Regions from separate parts of the Robertmurraya sp. FSL R5-0851 genome, predicted to be linked through region 3. Evidence: riboswitches for the same ligand, from Rfam matches in the RefSeq annotation. Region 3 holds a riboswitch; each other region holds the start of a gene.
The links. Region 3 has a riboswitch for cobalamin ahead of MKX65_RS11275 (anaerobic ribonucleoside triphosphate reductase). Riboswitches for the same ligand answer to the same signal wherever they lie in the genome.

Region 1 (4,220 bases), 1.5 Mb from region 3:
ACTATGGAAAATTGGTTAACTGATATTATTAGTGAGTTTAGGTATGTAAGATGACCGTTATTCAAACTTGATAGATCTACATGAAACTCTTCACAGGCTCGTACATCTGAAAGATATTAATAAAATTAATTCTATTCTTGATGATTTACAACTGAACAGCAAACAAAAGGGAAAAGTAAATGAACTCAGAAGTTTATGTAAAAACTATACGATTTGATTGAGATTAAACTAATTTCACTTGAGTACATAGAATTGAATGAATTGGATTAGTTGGAACGCCGTATACGGTGAAAGTCGCACGTACGGTGTGAACAGGGGGAAAAGGGAACGATTCTCTCAAACCCTTACCTATCTGTTTCAATAAGACAATAAAACCAAACAGAACTTCCGGTTTTATGAAAGTTCTGTTTATTATATTTATATCAACATATATAAATTTGATTGATTTTCAATAAGACAGTTTTCCGTAATCGGGACATTTAATGAAATAACTTTATTATTCATTATGGTTAGTAAGAACAATATGGGAAACATATGTTAATAAAAGATTTAGAAACGGTTCTTCTAATGAAGAAGGACTCGTTTCGTTTATAACTCTATCAAATCCAGCTAAATAATGGTCACTTAACTATTTAGTTTTATTGCTTCCCCAATTGTCAGTATAAATTAAATTGTCTATTGGTATTCGTTTTCCCCATCCGACTGTCTCTAATACAGGTTGTTCTTGAAACTGATGTGTATACCCAACTGACATCAAACCGATAGGCTCGATATGTGGCGGAATATTAAGTATTTTTCGTATGTCTTGTTTCTTATAAAAGGAAACCCATCCAACTCCAAGCCCTTCAGCCCGAGCAGCTAACCATAAGTTCTGCATAGCACATACTACCGAATAGGCATCTGTTTCTGGTATCGTATTGCGTCCCAGTACATGATCCCCGTTCCTTGTCGGGTCACACGTAAAACAAATCGTAACAGGTGCCTCAAGAATACCTTCAAGTTTTAGCTTAGGATACAACAAAGACCGATCATCTTCAAAATATTTTCCTGCTACTTGTATTTCTTTAGAAACAACGTCATGTAATTGCTGTTTAATTTCGTCTGAGCGAACCGCAATGAAATTCCACGGTTGCATAAAGCCAACTGAGGGTGCATGGTGTGCTGCTTTTAAGATTCTGTACAGTTTTTCCTCCTCAATTGGTTGCTTTATAAATGAACGAATATCCCTTCGGCTATAAATTGCATTATAGACACCTTGTTTTTGTTGCACATCAAACTCATGAAGAGTTGCTATTTGCAATGTAGGTTCTGTAGGTAATATTTCAGATGTCTTCGCTACTTCTGCTGTACCTTTTACCGAACCATCAGTTGAACCAGAAACGCCTGCTTGCTCGAATGTAGACATTTCATTTGCAATTTTAATAGCTGATCTCACAATGGGAAGTGCAATTGCCGTCCCACTTCCTTCTCCAAGACGAAGGTTTAGATTAACAAGTGGCTGTAATCCTAAAAGTTTATTTACAAAGATATGACCCGGTTCCACTGATTGATGTGATGCAATAAGATAATGCACACATGCGGGAGTCATTCGAACCGCTGTCAACGCAGCCACAGCTGTGATGAAGCCATCTATTAAAACAGGGACTCGTGCTGCTGCAGCACCCAACACAATCCCAGCAAGTCCTGCTATTTCTAATCCCCCGACTTTTGCCAAAACGTCAATCGGATCAGCTGGATTGGGTTGATTTATTTCAATTGATCTTTTAATAACGTTGGCTTTTTTTACTTTTTCATCTGTATTTATTCCTGTTCCAAACCCAACGACTTGATCAACAGATAACTGCCCGAGTACGGCGACCATCGCACTACTTGCTGTGGTATTTCCGATTCCCATTTCTCCAAGTGCTAAAAGTCTCGCACCTTTCTGTATAGCTGACTGTGCTACCTCAATTCCTACTTCTATCGCCGAAACTGCTTCTGTCCTTTCCATAGCTGGTCCTTGCACCATGTTATTTGTTCCAAAGCGTATTTTTCTGTTGATTAAACCTGGAAGTTGCAACTCTCCATTAATACCTATATCAACAACCTGAACTGAGGCATTTGAAGCTCGGGATAAAACATTGATCGCTGCTCCACCTGTAATAAAATTTCTAACCATTTGCTGAGTAACTTCTGATGGATAAGCTGAAACTCCTTCTGCAGTTACACCATGGTCTGACGCCATTAACACTACCATTGCTGGGTCAATATTAGGTTGTGCATTTCCAGTTATACCTGCTATTTTAATCGCTAGTGATTCTAACAAGCCTAAACTTCCGAATGGTTTAGTTAGTGAGTTTAAATGTTGTTCCATTTGTTCCTGAGCTTTTGTGTTCAAACCATCAATTAAACTAATTGTTTCCTTTAATTTTTTCATAATTAACTTACTTCCTCCTTTAATGGTAATTCCCGACCATACAAAAAAAACCCAGCTTAAATAAGCTGAGGTCTTGCCATAACCACATTGTAGAACTTCTCTTAGGCAGGTCTCCTGACTCCGATTCATCACATGCTGCGCCTTCCCAGTTTCCCAGTGGCATTGCAGCAGCTCCTCGACTACAGTGGCGGGCTCCGCGTTGTTTTAAACTTCCCTATTCTCCTATACTTAGGCACCTAATGAAGACATTCTATAAAACTACGTATTAGTAAACCATAGAATAGTTAAAATGACAATCTTTTCATGAATCGTATTTTTATCGCAAAAAAATATAGTTATTTTTTCTAGAACTTGTGGAGAAGATTGGAGGTACACAAAGTGGTTACATGGTAGCACTTTGCCTTTAATAAGATTGTAGCGGAAATTGAATGACAGATAATAAATTTGTTAATGTTCGTAGTGAATTATGAAATTGATTATTCAATTAAAAAACTTTATTTTATTAAAAACGCGGTCCTCACGAAATTGTTAGGTGGTGCATTAGGAGCGAAGTTCACAGGCTTTTCTTCACCCACATCGTTTATTATAGGGGCTGGGATGGTATCAAGAGGAGAAGTTGCTATAATTATTGCAGCAACTGGACTACAAGAAGCTCTGTTACAACCATAATACTTCACTTCAATTATTATTGTAATAATATTTACGACTTTAGTTGCACCTCCAATGTTAAAGTATTTAATACAAGGGGAATAAAAAAGGAATATATTTGTTCAGGTCACTTAATAGTTGTCACTGGCAACTGATTTAAAAAGGAGGGCATTCCTGTAATAAAGCTAAGTTTGTGAACATGAACATATGCACTTATACTATAGGGGGCTTATCTACAGTATGATTTTTCACAGTATTTAACGTATGTAAAGATACCAAAAATGCCAGTTTTCTATCTTTGTAGACGCATTATCAACAGTAAGTATTTATAGTATTCAACGTACACAAAGATAGGACTTTACGTGGAGAGGTGGGTATGATAGGCTTGGATGCCAGATGAAACAACGGCTTCAGCCTTTCATGACCAATCATGCCCACAGAGGCTCCACGTCAAGTCCTTAACCACTTATCTTTGCATACATGTACATAAAGATAAAAGATGCATTCTATCAACCTTTTTTCGTTGATACTGTAGATAAGCCCCCTTTAGTTGAAGAAGGTAATAAAATTGGACCACACATATTAGATATGTGTGGTCCTTTTAGTGTCAACTATTTCACTTTCCTAACCTAAATATAATCATGTTCTATAAATATATGCACGATCGAGATGTTACTGGACTAGTAGCTGAGTAAACAAATCGGATATTTTTACAGCGTTACACAAAAGTGAATCAAAATCGGCAAAAATAGGTGCTTAAAGAGGAATTTAGGGATATGTCAAAATAGGAGTGGATGTTAACTGAAGGAATTTATTAGAGGTTTTATAACGAAATCACTTAAGGATGCCTTTGTATTAGTGTTTTGGGATAAAGTCAAAGTGTAGAAATTGAAGAGTTTTATGTCAGGATAAGGAGAGAAGGGTGATTCTCTTCTTTTTTTGAATAGAGGTTCTCGTGTATTTTTATATTCTTGGAAAAAATTATATAATAAAGTTAGCGAATATTGTCATGAGGAGGCAAATTATGTCGGTTAATCCTGTTAATAATCATTTAAAATCTTTAGCTAGTAAACTGGTTTTATCAGAGAAAGAAAAGGCAAGTATTTCAACATCAATAATCACCTTATCAAGAAGGTTAAATCTATATTTTGAAGGT
Region 2 (4,220 bases), 2.0 Mb from region 3:
CCTCTCCGATAAAGGTTGAGGGTATTTTTGATGGAAATGGAATCGTCATAATGGCCGGACAGGAATGCTCTAACTTAGATAGAACAGGAATGCCATGAGATTCGAGAAACTCGCGAATGTATAAATATTGACGAACAATTCTTTCGAAAGGTTGGTCCTCTTCATAGATTTCAAGTGCTTGGTGAAGAGCGGAAATAAGATTAGATGAATGGGTAAAGGGGACTCCGTCGTTCTCAATATACCATCCGAGATCCAGATAGCTTGGAATCGATTCATCCTTTTTTATGTAATGCTGGTGAAACACAATGGAAAGACCTGAATACGAGCCCAGTGCTTTCCCGCTAACTCCTGAGGCAAGATAGATATTTGAGAGATTCACAGGGCTAGCTCCTATGGAACTAATAGCATCAAGGCAGATCTTTATATCTTTTTCTGCGCAAGCCTCCCTCATATCAGCTAAAGAGTTGAGAACACCAGTCGATGTTTCGCAATGGGTAAACCAGATCCACTCAGGGTTATGCTTTTGGATAACCTCCTTTATTTCTTTCAAAGTAAATGATGTTCCCCACGGTATTTCATAACTTTCAAAAGATAAGCCAGCACGGATGGCGTGACCTTGCAGTCGCTTTCCAAACTCCCCGTTAATAAAAATGACTCCATTCGAAAGTTTTTTCAACTGCATGGCGATGACTTCATTCGCAAGCGTTCCAGATCCAAGAAGAAGCTGGCAATTGGCAGCTTTGGTTAACCTCAAAAGCTTTTCCTTTACAGAATTAAATAATGTTAGAAAGGCTTTAGAGCGATGAGAGATGGGTGGACTCATAAGCGCTTTGGTCACATCATCTGCTACCATAATGGGTCCGGGTATAAACCGTCTAGAAGAAATCCCTATGCGTGAAGAGACTTGTTTTTCAAAGGTGTCTCTAGTGATATACATCGGATGAAATTGTGCCTCTTCTGTTCCAACTGGATCATGAAACACGGTGAAGCCGAGTTGTGTGTACAGCTTTGTTTGTCTGGTCGTTCCTGAGATAACGGCTGCGTCGTACCCTTGCTTGATACAGTAGTTGGCTAATAATTGGGAAAGGCCTAGAAACACTCTTCCGTTCCGATTTTTTGCATCAACTGCGAGGAGGCGGATTTCGCATAAAAGATGAGCTTGAAAGGGAAGATGATCTTCTACTGGACCAATTTTTTTATCAATGGAAAAAGGTCGCTTGTCTCGAACCGCAATCATTCCAATGAGCTGTTTGTTTTTTAAGCAAATGAGGTACGTATTTTCTGCATGAAAAGGGTCAACTCTTCTTTCTGTATCAGACTTTGGATGCTGTGGGATCTCTTCGACAAAGGTACGATAATTTAGCTTATGAATTTGCTCCATTTCTTCTTCGCTTCTTGCAATTTTAAAAAGCAAGCCCATTTGGTTTCCCCCTATATTCTTTCTTTTATATTGGCTGTTTTCGTAAAGTTTGTTGTTTTGGAAAAATCCAGAAGCCGGATTTTTCCCCGCATAACGCTGAGTTTATTGGTCTATTTGGAGAGTAGCTCTTTTCTAAGGAGGATAAAATCCTGATTGGCTGCTGAAACATATAGTTTAATTCTGAAAAAGTGTTTATATAGCAACAATGTTTTAGAAAAGAGCCTTTATATTTGTTCGATGAGCAAAAAGAATCGTGATTATGGTGAGTGCAATTATGCCGACGCCGGTGTATGTATAAGACTCAATAAAGAAATAGATTGGAAGAATGCATAGGCTTAGCAGACCAGACATTGTAAAACTTCGGGAAAAAGGATATGTGATGGCGAAGCTAACGAGTATGACCACGATTACGGTCGGTTCAAAAGTAATGATTCCTCCGAGAAAGCTAGAGATTCCTTTTCCGCCCTTAAAGGAAAGGGTGATGGGCCAAATATGTCCTACAAGGACTAGTAGAAATCCTGCTAATTGAATTTCCTCTGAAAAGCCTAGCATTCTGCCAAGAAGGATAGCTGCCGCTCCTTTAGACGCATCTCCTAAAAAGGTAGCGACAAAGGCCGTCTTATTTAAACTTCGCCCGATATTACGAGCACCCACGTTTCCACTGCCGACCTTCCGAATATCCATCCTTCCAAACAGTCTTCCAATAATGTATCCAAACATGATGCATCCAATGAAGTAGGATAAGAAGAAATAGACCACTACTACCATAGACATGACCTCCGCGCTATGTTGTATATATTCCATATTATGCTAAGCAAAACCTCTTCACAATAAGAAGTTACTGTCCGCCCCAGGTGGACAAAACAGGGTGAAGTGTCCACGGACGGTGTCTGACACCTTTTTGACACCTTTTTGTTAAAAAGGGTTGCGTTTTTTGGGCTTGGTTGGTGTATAATCAGACGTAGCAGAAAATTTCATAATTCGACTAGTAGTAGGTGTTTTCATGATTGAAGACTTAAAAAGGAAGTTGGTGAAATTCCAACGCGGTCCCGCCACTGTAAATGGGAGCAAGCTGCAAGTATACCACTGTACATTATATGTATGGGAAGGTGTAGCAAGCAATGACCATAAGCCAGGAAACTCGCCTATTGCTATACACCGAATTTCCTACGAGGATAGGAGTGGTGTGGCAGACCCTTACCTATTATTTTATTTCTAATCAGTGTAAAACGTCTATCATACCAACATCTTCCTGCCTTTGTAGGAAGATGTTTTTTATTTTTTACATTATACAGGGGGAAAGAACATGCGCCAAAAGTTTTACGCACTATTTGCATTACTCGTACTATCACTAGGGATTCTTGCTGGTTGTGGGAGCACAACGGAAAACACAGAAGAAAACCAAAACACAGAAGGTCAAACGGAAAAAGCGGAAAAAGCGGCCTTTCCAGTTACGATCAAAGATGCATTAGATAATGAAGTAGTAATAGAGGAAGAACCAGCATCAATCATTTCTCTAATTCCTAGTAACACGGAAATTATTTACGAATTGGGACTAGGAGATAAAGTTGTGGGGTTAACAACAAATGATACGTACCCAGAAGAAACAGCAGAGGTTGAAAAAGTAGGAGATTTCAATGTAGATATTGAAAAAGTTATTGCACTTAATCCAGATTTAGTGTTAGCACACGAATCTTCAGCAGCCTCTTCTGAAGCTGGTTTTCAGCAAATGAGGGATGCAGGTATCAAGGTGTTCATCGTAAATGATGCCGTTAATTTTGAAGATGTCTACGATACAATTGGTATAATCGGTCAACTGACAGGAACAACAGAAGAAGCAGAAGCGTTAACTGCTGACATGAAAGCTAAAATTGAAGAAATTAAAGAAAAAGCAGCTACAGTGACAGAAAAGAAAAAGGTATATATTGAAATATCTCCAGCTCCAGATATCTATTCAGTTGGTAAAAACACATTCATGGATGTCATGCTACAAACCATAAATGCAGAAAATGCAACGGGAGATCTTGAGGGCTGGCCAAGCATTGACCAAGAATCTATCCTTGAACGTAATCCCGATGTCATTATTGCTACTTATAATTACATTGAAGACCCTGTAGGTCAGCTAATGGCAAGAGAAGGTTGGGCGGATGTAAGTGCGATCAAAAATAAGCAGGTGGTTGATGTTAATCCAGATCTTGTTAACAGACCAGGTCCAAGGGTCGTTGAAGGGGTAGAGGAACTTGCAAAAGCCGTATATCCGGAAGTATTTAATAACTAATCGAATAGTAGCCTACACCATGGGAGCCTCGTTTCTCCTATTGGCTATTGTACTAGGTATCTCACTAGGAACCGTGAAAGTTCCGATCTTAAGTACGATTCAAATCTTACTTGCACAAATCTTTCCATTTATATCACTAGATGGAGTTGACCAAATGTATGTAAACATTGTATCGAATATCCGTCTGCCAAGAGTCATCTTAGCAGGACTTGTTGGAGCAGCTCTAGCGATTGCTGGAGCTGCCTTTCAAGGTTTACTCAGAAATCCACTGGCAGACCCCTATACATTAGGCGTATCCTCAGGTGCTTCGGTTGGAGCAGTTGTTACCTTGTTTTTTCAACTGTCACTTCCAGTCATTGGGGCATTCACCCTTCCTGTTCTCAGTATTTTGTTCTCTTTTATCACTATTTTCCTCGTATTAGGTTTTGCACAAAAAATAGAGCGATCGATGCGAGTGGAGACGATTATCTTAACAGGAATCATTTTTAGCTCCTTTCTTGGAGCCCTTATCTCATTAATGAT
Region 3 (4,220 bases):
ATAGCCGATATCTAATTGATGGGCCATGAGCACCATTTTTTCGATCGCCTGCCAGTTTTCTAATGCTTTTCCATCTAATTCAATATACGCAATATGTCCACCTAACGTTAAGGCATGGTACGGTGCTTCAATGGTCATTTTCTTAACCGCAGTCAAGTGATGCCAGACTGGGACATGGTTTGAATTGGTATAGTATTCTCGAGTATTAATTCCTTCTACTTCACCAAAACGTTCTCGATCATGTTTTGGAAATTTTTTGCATAACGACTCGGCGGGTGTAGCAAGTAAGCTATAGTTAAGTTGATATCGTTCTTTTAGTTCCGTACATTTATCTCGCATAAAAGTGACGATTTCCAACCCTTTTGTTTGTGCTTCATCCGATTCTCCGTGATGTTTCCCCACTAAAACGAGTAAACATTCTGCTAATCCAATAAATCCAATTGCTAAAGTAGATTGATTGATTACCTTTTCAATAGAGTCTTCTGGTTTTAATTCACTTCCACCCCGCCATAAATATTTCATGACCGTTTGGAACTGTTTCGCGAAAGCTTGTTTTTGGAAATCAAAGCGGATTTTTAATTGTTCACCCACTTCTTCTAGTAAATACTCAAGTTTTTCATAAAAACGGCTCCATTTCTCACCTTCAGAAATTCTTTCTTTTTTTCCTTCTTCCCATGTCTCTAATGCGATTCGCACTAGATTAATAGAAGTAAAGGAAGCATTCCCCCGACCAACGGAAGTTTTTTCTCCATGAATATTTTCAAATACACGAGTCCGACAACCCATGGTAGCTGCTTCATACAGATAACGTGTTGGATCTCCGGCACTCCATTTTTCATGCTGATTAAAGGGCGCATCTAAATTGATAAAGTTTGGAAAGAAACGTTTTGCCGTTACGCGACAAGCTAATTGGAATAAATCATAATTAGGATCGCCCTCTTTCAAGTTGACACCGTCTTTCACTTTAAAAATTTGAATCGGAAAAATAGCTGTATGCCCATAACCAACGCCACGTTCTGTTGAAAGGAGTAGCTGCTCCATCACACATCGTCCCTCTGGAGAGGTATCTGTCCCGTAATTAATGGAAGAGAAAACAACTTGATTCCCGCCGCGCGAATGAATGCTGTTCATGTTATGTATAAACCCTTCCATCGCTTGATACACCGTATTTATGGTACGATTCAATGCATATTGAATGACTCTTTCCTCTCCGCTCAAACCATCCAAATCATTTTCCTTATAAACAGAAATAGGAACAGCCATTAATTTATCAAAATCACTTCCCGTAAATTCACAAGCCTTCTTTAATTCTTTTTCATACGTTACTTTAACAAATGGAGCCATATAGAAATCAAATGCTGGAATGGCTTGTCCTCCGTGCATTTCATTTTGAGCAGTCTCAAGAGATATACACGCCATAATTGCCGCCCCATGAATCCCGTTGGGACGACGCAGTGCAGCATGATTCACCTCCATTCCCTTTTCGAGCAGTTGATCAAGCGGATGTTGTAAGCAAGTTAAGCTTCGAGTTGGATAATAATCCAGGTCATGGATATGGATCGCTCCCGTTCGATGCAAGAAATGATGTTCCGGTTTCAACAATTCGGCTGTCGTATAAGCTTTTGTTGTTTCACTTGCGAACTTCATCATCATACCCGAAGGTGTCTCCGCACTCATATTGGCATTTTCCTTCGTAATATCGTTTGATTCCGCACGAATAATCTGCTCCATCGTATCAAATGATTTTCCATTTCTAGCTTTCGTTCTTTCTTCACGGTATAAAATATAGGCAGTTGCTACGTCGATTCTTTCATTCTTCACTAGCTCCATTTCAACAAAGTCTTGAATTTCTTCTACTGAAATTTGCCTTTGTTGGATTTGTGTATGTAAAGCTTCCACTACCTTTTGAGCTAGGTTCGTTGTCATTCCTGGTTCTGTAGCTCGTTCAGCCTTTTCAACAGCCTGTATGATTTTTTCAGGACAAAACGGAACCATACATTTATCTCGTTTGATTACTTCTTGTAAGGTATTCATCATTAGCAAAATCATCACGTTCTTTCGTAATAGGATATGTAGGTGAAGAATGGTGGTTGATTACATTTTTAATAGGGAGGTTTTCTAGCAGCAGTTCAGATGGTTTAAGCATAAAGTTTCATCAAATCCCTCTTTTCGTCGTCATATAAAAAGGCTATCTCTTTAAAAGAGATAGCCTAAAATGGAAACGTTCAGAAATAAAAAAATGGTTACGTCTCCATTCCTCAATCCCCGAAGAAATGATTCATCTGTTTTATATAGGCAGGTCTCCTGGCTTGGCTTCATTCTCCGATTCCCTTCCCATGCAGTTGCATAGTGGCATTGAATCATCGTCAGCTTCACAGTTGCGGGGACAGCATCGGAATCACACCGAATTTCCCTATTAAACTACATATAGTAGTACCTGTATAAAACGAACACCATATATTGTTTTTAATAGAATCAAGTGTACCACCCTTGAAATGGAAAGTAAATCTATAAATAGGAAGTTCACGAAAATGTAAAATTTAGACTTCCTCAAGTAAACCCTGTTTCCCAATAAAAAAATAGACGAAGTTTTCACTCCGTCAAATAACATTGCCTTATTCAACTGGTGTCGTAACTTCATCCTTTACGATACTACCTCTCTTCGCTACAATTTCAAGTGATGTAGCTGCAATATAGACCATAACGGCAGCTACTATTGCATTAACGGGTGGTATACCAGGTAATAAGTTGGCTGCCACTATACCTACGGCCCATGCAACAATAGCATTTGCATTAACATTTTTAACTTCTGTTTGAAGATAGCCCGTTTTTCTTCTTAATAAGAAGTAATCCACTAAGATAATCGCACCGATGGAAGGAATGGTCGATCCTAAAATAGTTAACCAGCTAATGAAGTTATTATAGACAATCATGGAAAGCACTGTACCTAGCATTCCATTAAATAAAACGATTTTATTCTTTGGTAATTTGGTAATGTGAGAAAAGCCCAAGCCCGATGTATAGAGTGAATTATCATTGGTGGACCAAATGTTTAGACCTAAAACGATAATGGCTGGAATAATTAATCCTTGAGAAACCATAACATCAGAAATATCTGCATAACCGATGGCTAATGTTCCAACCATACCGAAAGTAAACATTAATGAGTTACCAATAAAATAAGCAATAAAGGTAGTTAGGAAGCCGTCCCTTTTGTTTTTTGAAAATCTCGTAAAATCCGCCGTTAACGTGGCTCCTCCGATAAATGACCCAATACAAATGGATAAAGCTAACGTATAAGAAATACTCTCGGTGGGTTCTAGTTGCATTAAAGCCGTAAAGCCACCCACATCTGCCGTCGCTTTGAACACCGAAAAGCTTCCTAAAATAGCAATGGCAGGGACAGCCACGATACTAAGCGCGGTTAATGCCTTCATCCCCCAATAAGCGGTTGAGGTCATTAAAATACCAGATACAATGATGAGTAAGGGCAAGCTAATTCCCGTTGCCTTGTTCACCATTAAGGCAAATGTGGCCACACCCACACCAAACCATCCCACTTGAATCGCACTTAACAAAAAGGAAGTAAGATACGAGCCTTTCTTACCAAACGAATAACTGGTTAATAAATGAGTAGTTAGTCCTGACTTGGCTCCTATTAGTCCAAGAAACGCGGCATAAATACCTAGAATTAAATTACCGATCAAAACAATGACAATAAATTCCTTCATGCCCATCCCTTGACCCAACGTTCCTCCAGCTACCATGCTAGAAGAGAAGAAAGTAAAACCTAGCATGACAAAAAACATGGATAGAAAGCCTCTACGGTGCCCCTGTGGAATTGGCTCTAATGCAAAATCTTTATCCATATGCTCCATAATTAAAACCCCCTAAGGTATTTATAAGATTAGATTTTTGGTATCAACATTCACGTTTTTTGAATTCCACCAGAGCATCTTAGCGAGACGCTCGGTGTCATTTCTCACAGAAGTGTTAGTATCACATTATTTTGTAAAAGTGGGGATATTCACTTTTACTTCCGCCGGGATCGTTTCAACAAGAACTTCCCCATTTCTGATGGAATATAAAATGGATGATTGACATCTAATGGCTTCATATTCAGAATCTGTATCCAGTACAACTAAGTTCGCTTGGTTTCCAACTGTCAAGCCATAACTTTCTTTCATATTTAAAGTCTTGGCTCCATTCACCGTAATGAG
Region 4 (4,220 bases), 1.6 Mb from region 3:
ATATATGTTAAGTATATAACTGAAGTACATTTTATTGGACTTATAGTATAGGGGGAACATACATGGCTGAAAAACAAGATAAACGGCCGCCATACGGAATTATTGGAGTTCTGTTAATTGGGGCTTTCATCACGTTTTTAAATAACACCTTATTAAATATTGCTTTGCCATCCATCATGAAGGATTTAGAGGTAGAAGCTGCCACGGTTCAATGGTTAACTACAGGCTTTATGCTCGTTAACGGGATATTAATTCCGGCTACGGCCTTCTTAATACAGAAATATTCTGTTCGTAATTTATTTTTAGTCGCTATGAGTTTATTCACGATCGGTACACTAGTTGCTGGTGTGGCTCACGAATTTCCGATTCTTTTAGCAGGACGTATGCTTCAGGCATCCGGATCGGCCATTATGATGCCATTGCTTATGAACGTCATGCTTGTTAGCTTCCCAATTGAAAAAAGAGGAACAGCGATGGGGGTATTTGGTTTAATTATCATGTTTGCGCCAGCGATTGGACCTACCTTATCAGGGTGGATTATTGAGCACTATGATTGGAGAATGCTTTTCCACTTTATTACCCCTATTTCAGTAGTAGTGGTATTAATCGGATTCTTCCTTTTAAAAGATAAGAAAGAAAAGAGTAATCTTCGTTTAGACTTTTTCTCCTTACTTTTATCAAGTATTGGATTTGGTGGAATCCTTTACGGCTTCAGCTCAGCAGGAAGCAAGGGCTGGGACAGTCCGCATGTGTACCTGGCGATTGCCGTCGGTTTCATTTCGCTAGTAACATTTATTTTAAAACAAATGAAGCAAGACACTCCGTTGTTAAACTTTGGAGTGTTTAAATACCCAATGTTTGCCTTGTCATCTACTATTTCCATGGTAACCAACATGGCATTGTTCTCAGGAATGATCCTTATTCCCATTTATGTTCAAACGATTCGTGGAATTTCTCCACTGGACGCAGGGCTAATGCTCCTACCAGGTGCCATCGCCATGGCGATTATGTCTCCTATTACGGGGAGATTGTTTGATAAATTTGGTGGGCGAGTATTGGCGCTTATTGGTTTAGGAATCACGGTGATCACTACGTATGAGTTTAGTCAGTTAACGGTAGATTTAAGCTATACCCACTTAGTTATCCTTTACACGGTCCGGATGATCGGGATGTCATTTGTTATGATGCCTGTTTCAACAAACGGATTAAATCAACTTCCGACGCGTTTCTATCCACATGGTACAGCAATGAACAATACGTTAAACCAAGTGGCTGGGGCAATCGGAACCGCATTACTCGTTACAGTTATGTCCAATCGTACAGAAACACACGCTCAAGAACTAGCTGACGAAGCGATGAAGACGGCAGCCGGTCAAGGAGCAGGAGTCGCACAGCCAACTGCTGAAATGATCGCTCAAATGAAAGAGCAGATCATGATGAAGGCGATGCTCGAAGGAATAAACGATGCATTCCTAGTGGCTACAGGGATTTCAATTGTTGCCTTCATTCTCGCTTTCTTTATCAAGCGTGCCACTCAAGCAGAGGATCCTCTAGAAGGAAAAGAGGCGCCAAAGGTGGTACCGGCGAAGTTAGCTGAGAATTAAATATAAAAAAGAAGAACTCCTTGAAAATGAAAAGGAGTTCTTCTTTTTTAGTTGTGCTTTTGATTGGGATACCTTCACCGTCTGTTTTGAAGTACGGTGTTCATGAAGATATTGAAATTTGTCTTATCCTTAATCAAGTAACCAGCAAAAGTAAAATAACCGGAGATTTTTACGTTAAATGTAGAACGGAGTTCGTTTTGGGGTAAATAAGTGGAGGTTTTCCGCTTATCCAAAGAAAAAACCCCTATTTTCAATTTTTCTGAGACAATAGGCGGAATCTCTCCGTCTATTTAGGTCTTTTTTAGAAAAAATTACTAATTAAGCGGAATACCTCCGTCTATTTATCAGATCGGTTGCTTAACCTGATCCACAGCCGATAGTGAGTAGCTACAGGCCCCATGTCCTCCCGAAGTCAACAACAATATTTTACCAAAACAAACATTTTCTACTTGCTAATCTACTAAACTACCTTTAGTATTAAATTTGTATTATCTAGATATGGGTATATAAAATTAAATTCCAACTATATATAGTGTTGTTGCCTTAAGATAAGATGCCGCACGGCTTAATAGGGAATCTGGTGAAAGACCAGAACTGCCCCCGCAACTGTAAATGCTGACAAAATGAACAAACCACTGTGTAGTTTGCTTACGAGAAGTAGGTGCCTAAATGGGAAGGGTTCAAAGTAGAGTGAAGCATAAGTCAGGAGACCTATCTTACTTAAGATGTTTCAACTTCTTCGGGGACTTGGGAAGATGAGACGATGGCGACAGAAGACAAAATCGTGTTTGCCTGTTTGTCTTTTGCTGAAATCGTTTCATCCGCTCAAGGACCCACCTTAGCGGATTTTTTATTTTCAGGAGGGACGAGCATGACAGTAGTAGATGTACATGAAGATTATAAGTCGGTGTTAAGAGCGATTGAAGAGTGTTCTTCAACTTATCAGTTAGACGCGACAGAGATAACAAAAATGATCAATGAATTAGAGGCAGCAAAAAAAGAAGTGAGCCAACAAGCTTTATTTTATTCTTTAAATAAAATCGCGATGGACCAGCCGGATTGGACTTTTGTTGCCGCACGAATCTATTTAACGGAACTATACAAACAAGCTTCACAAAACCGAAACTACGATTCCACATATACATATGGGGACTTTTACGATTTGCTAGCAACGTTAACGGAGAAAGGAATTTACTCTCCAAAACTGCTGCAAATGTATACAGAGGAAGAAATTAAACAATTAGCAGCGGGAATCAATCCGGAACGAGATCAGCTTTTCAACTATATTGGTCTGTTCCTCTTTGCCGATCGTTACCTTGCAAGAGATCATGATCGAAAGGTATATGAATTGCCGCAAGAGAGATTCATGGTGATTGCCATGACTATCATGATGAACGAATCGAAAGGCCAAAGACTAGAGTTAGTAAAAGAAGCTTATTGGGCATTAAGCCATTTATATATGACTGTCGCAACACCAACCTTATCCAATGCTGGGAAGAACTTCGGTCAGCTGTCCTCTTGTTTTATTGACACAGTGGATGACTCGCTTGACGGGATTTATTTGAACAATTGGGATATCGCTCGCTTAAGTAAAGAAGGCGGTGGCATCGGAATTTATTACGGAAAGGTTCGTGCGTTAGGTTCCGATATCAAAGGGTTCAAAGGGATGTCCTCTGGTGTTGTACCTTGGATTCGATTGATTAATGATACGGCTGTAAGTGTCGATCAATTGGGGCAAAGACAAGGAGCAGTCGCCATTTATTTAGATATATTCCATAAAGACGTGATGAATGGCTTCCTTGAGCTAAAAACCAATAACGGTGATGAACGAAGAAAGGCTCACGATATTTTCACTGGAGTTACCATTCCAGATTTATTTATGGAAAAACTTTTAGAAAAAGATGAAAATGGCAGAAGCATCGGGGAATGGCATACATTCTGTCCACACCAAGTAAAGCAGCTGATGGGCTGGAAGGACGAAAATGGAACACCTCTTGGACTTGAAGACTTTTATGATGAAAATGATAGAAAGTATTTTACGGAAAAATACGAAGAAGCGGTGAATCAGCCTCTTTTACCAAGAAAAACCTACCGTGCAATGGATATTATGGCCCGAATCATGGTCGCACAGTTAGAAACAGGTACACCATACATGTTCTATCGAGATGAGGTCAATCGTCAAAATCCAAATAAGCGTACAGAAGGAAGAACGTCTATCTACTGCAGTAATTTATGTACCGAAATTGCCCAAAACATGTCGAGTACAACGATTGTAAAAGAATACAAGGACGAAGATGGCAATCTAGTAATCGTAAGAAAGCCGGGAGAATTTGTTGTATGTAATCTTTCCTCGATCAATCTCGCAAAGTCTTATGGTGCCAATGAGCTTGAACGATTAATCAGAATTCAAGTGCGGATGCTAGACAATGTGATTGATCTAAATACCATTCCAGTCGGACAAGCCGAATTAACGAATCAAAAATATCGAGCGGTCGGCCTAGGTACGTTTGGATGGCATCACCTATTAGCCTTACAATCGATCCACTGGGAATCAGAGGAAGCGGTCCAGTTTGCTGATGAACTATACGAAAATATTGCCTATTATACCATCCAAGC

Region 1: another riboswitch for cobalamin. It lies ahead of cobT (nicotinate-nucleotide--dimethylbenzimidazole phosphoribosyltransferase); the one in region 3 lies ahead of MKX65_RS11275 (anaerobic ribonucleoside triphosphate reductase).
Region 2: another riboswitch for cobalamin. It lies ahead of MKX65_RS01215 (helical backbone metal receptor); the one in region 3 lies ahead of MKX65_RS11275 (anaerobic ribonucleoside triphosphate reductase).
Region 4: another riboswitch for cobalamin. It lies ahead of MKX65_RS03265 (ribonucleoside-diphosphate reductase subunit alpha); the one in region 3 lies ahead of MKX65_RS11275 (anaerobic ribonucleoside triphosphate reductase).

The regions. Positions count from the first base shown of each region.
Region 1 is NZ_JBBOOE010000001.1:3,676,976-3,681,195, reverse strand. It holds gene cobT (nicotinate-nucleotide--dimethylbenzimidazole phosphoribosyltransferase) at 629-2,416, opposite strand; cobalamin riboswitch at 2,504-2,671, opposite strand; partial or broken gene MKX65_RS18925 (cation:proton antiporter domain-containing protein) at 2,927-3,169, shown strand; gene MKX65_RS27140 (SMODS domain-containing nucleotidyltransferase) at 4,074-4,220, shown strand, end outside.
Region 2 is NZ_JBBOOE010000001.1:221,846-226,065, forward strand. It holds gene MKX65_RS01205 (aminotransferase class V-fold PLP-dependent enzyme) at 1-1,420, opposite strand, end outside; gene MKX65_RS01210 (glycerol-3-phosphate acyltransferase) at 1,631-2,188, opposite strand; cobalamin riboswitch at 2,397-2,583, shown strand; gene MKX65_RS01215 (helical backbone metal receptor) at 2,727-3,698, shown strand; gene MKX65_RS01220 (FecCD family ABC transporter permease) at 3,661-4,220, shown strand, end outside.
Region 3 is NZ_JBBOOE010000001.1:2,226,051-2,230,270, forward strand. It holds gene MKX65_RS11275 (anaerobic ribonucleoside triphosphate reductase) at 1-2,049, opposite strand, end outside; cobalamin riboswitch at 2,278-2,456, opposite strand; gene codB (cytosine permease) at 2,616-3,878, opposite strand; gene codA (cytosine deaminase) at 4,005-4,220, opposite strand, start outside.
Region 4 is NZ_JBBOOE010000001.1:627,620-631,839, forward strand. It holds gene MKX65_RS03260 (DHA2 family efflux MFS transporter permease subunit) at 63-1,604, shown strand; cobalamin riboswitch at 2,139-2,336, shown strand; gene MKX65_RS03265 (ribonucleoside-diphosphate reductase subunit alpha) at 2,476-4,220, shown strand, end outside.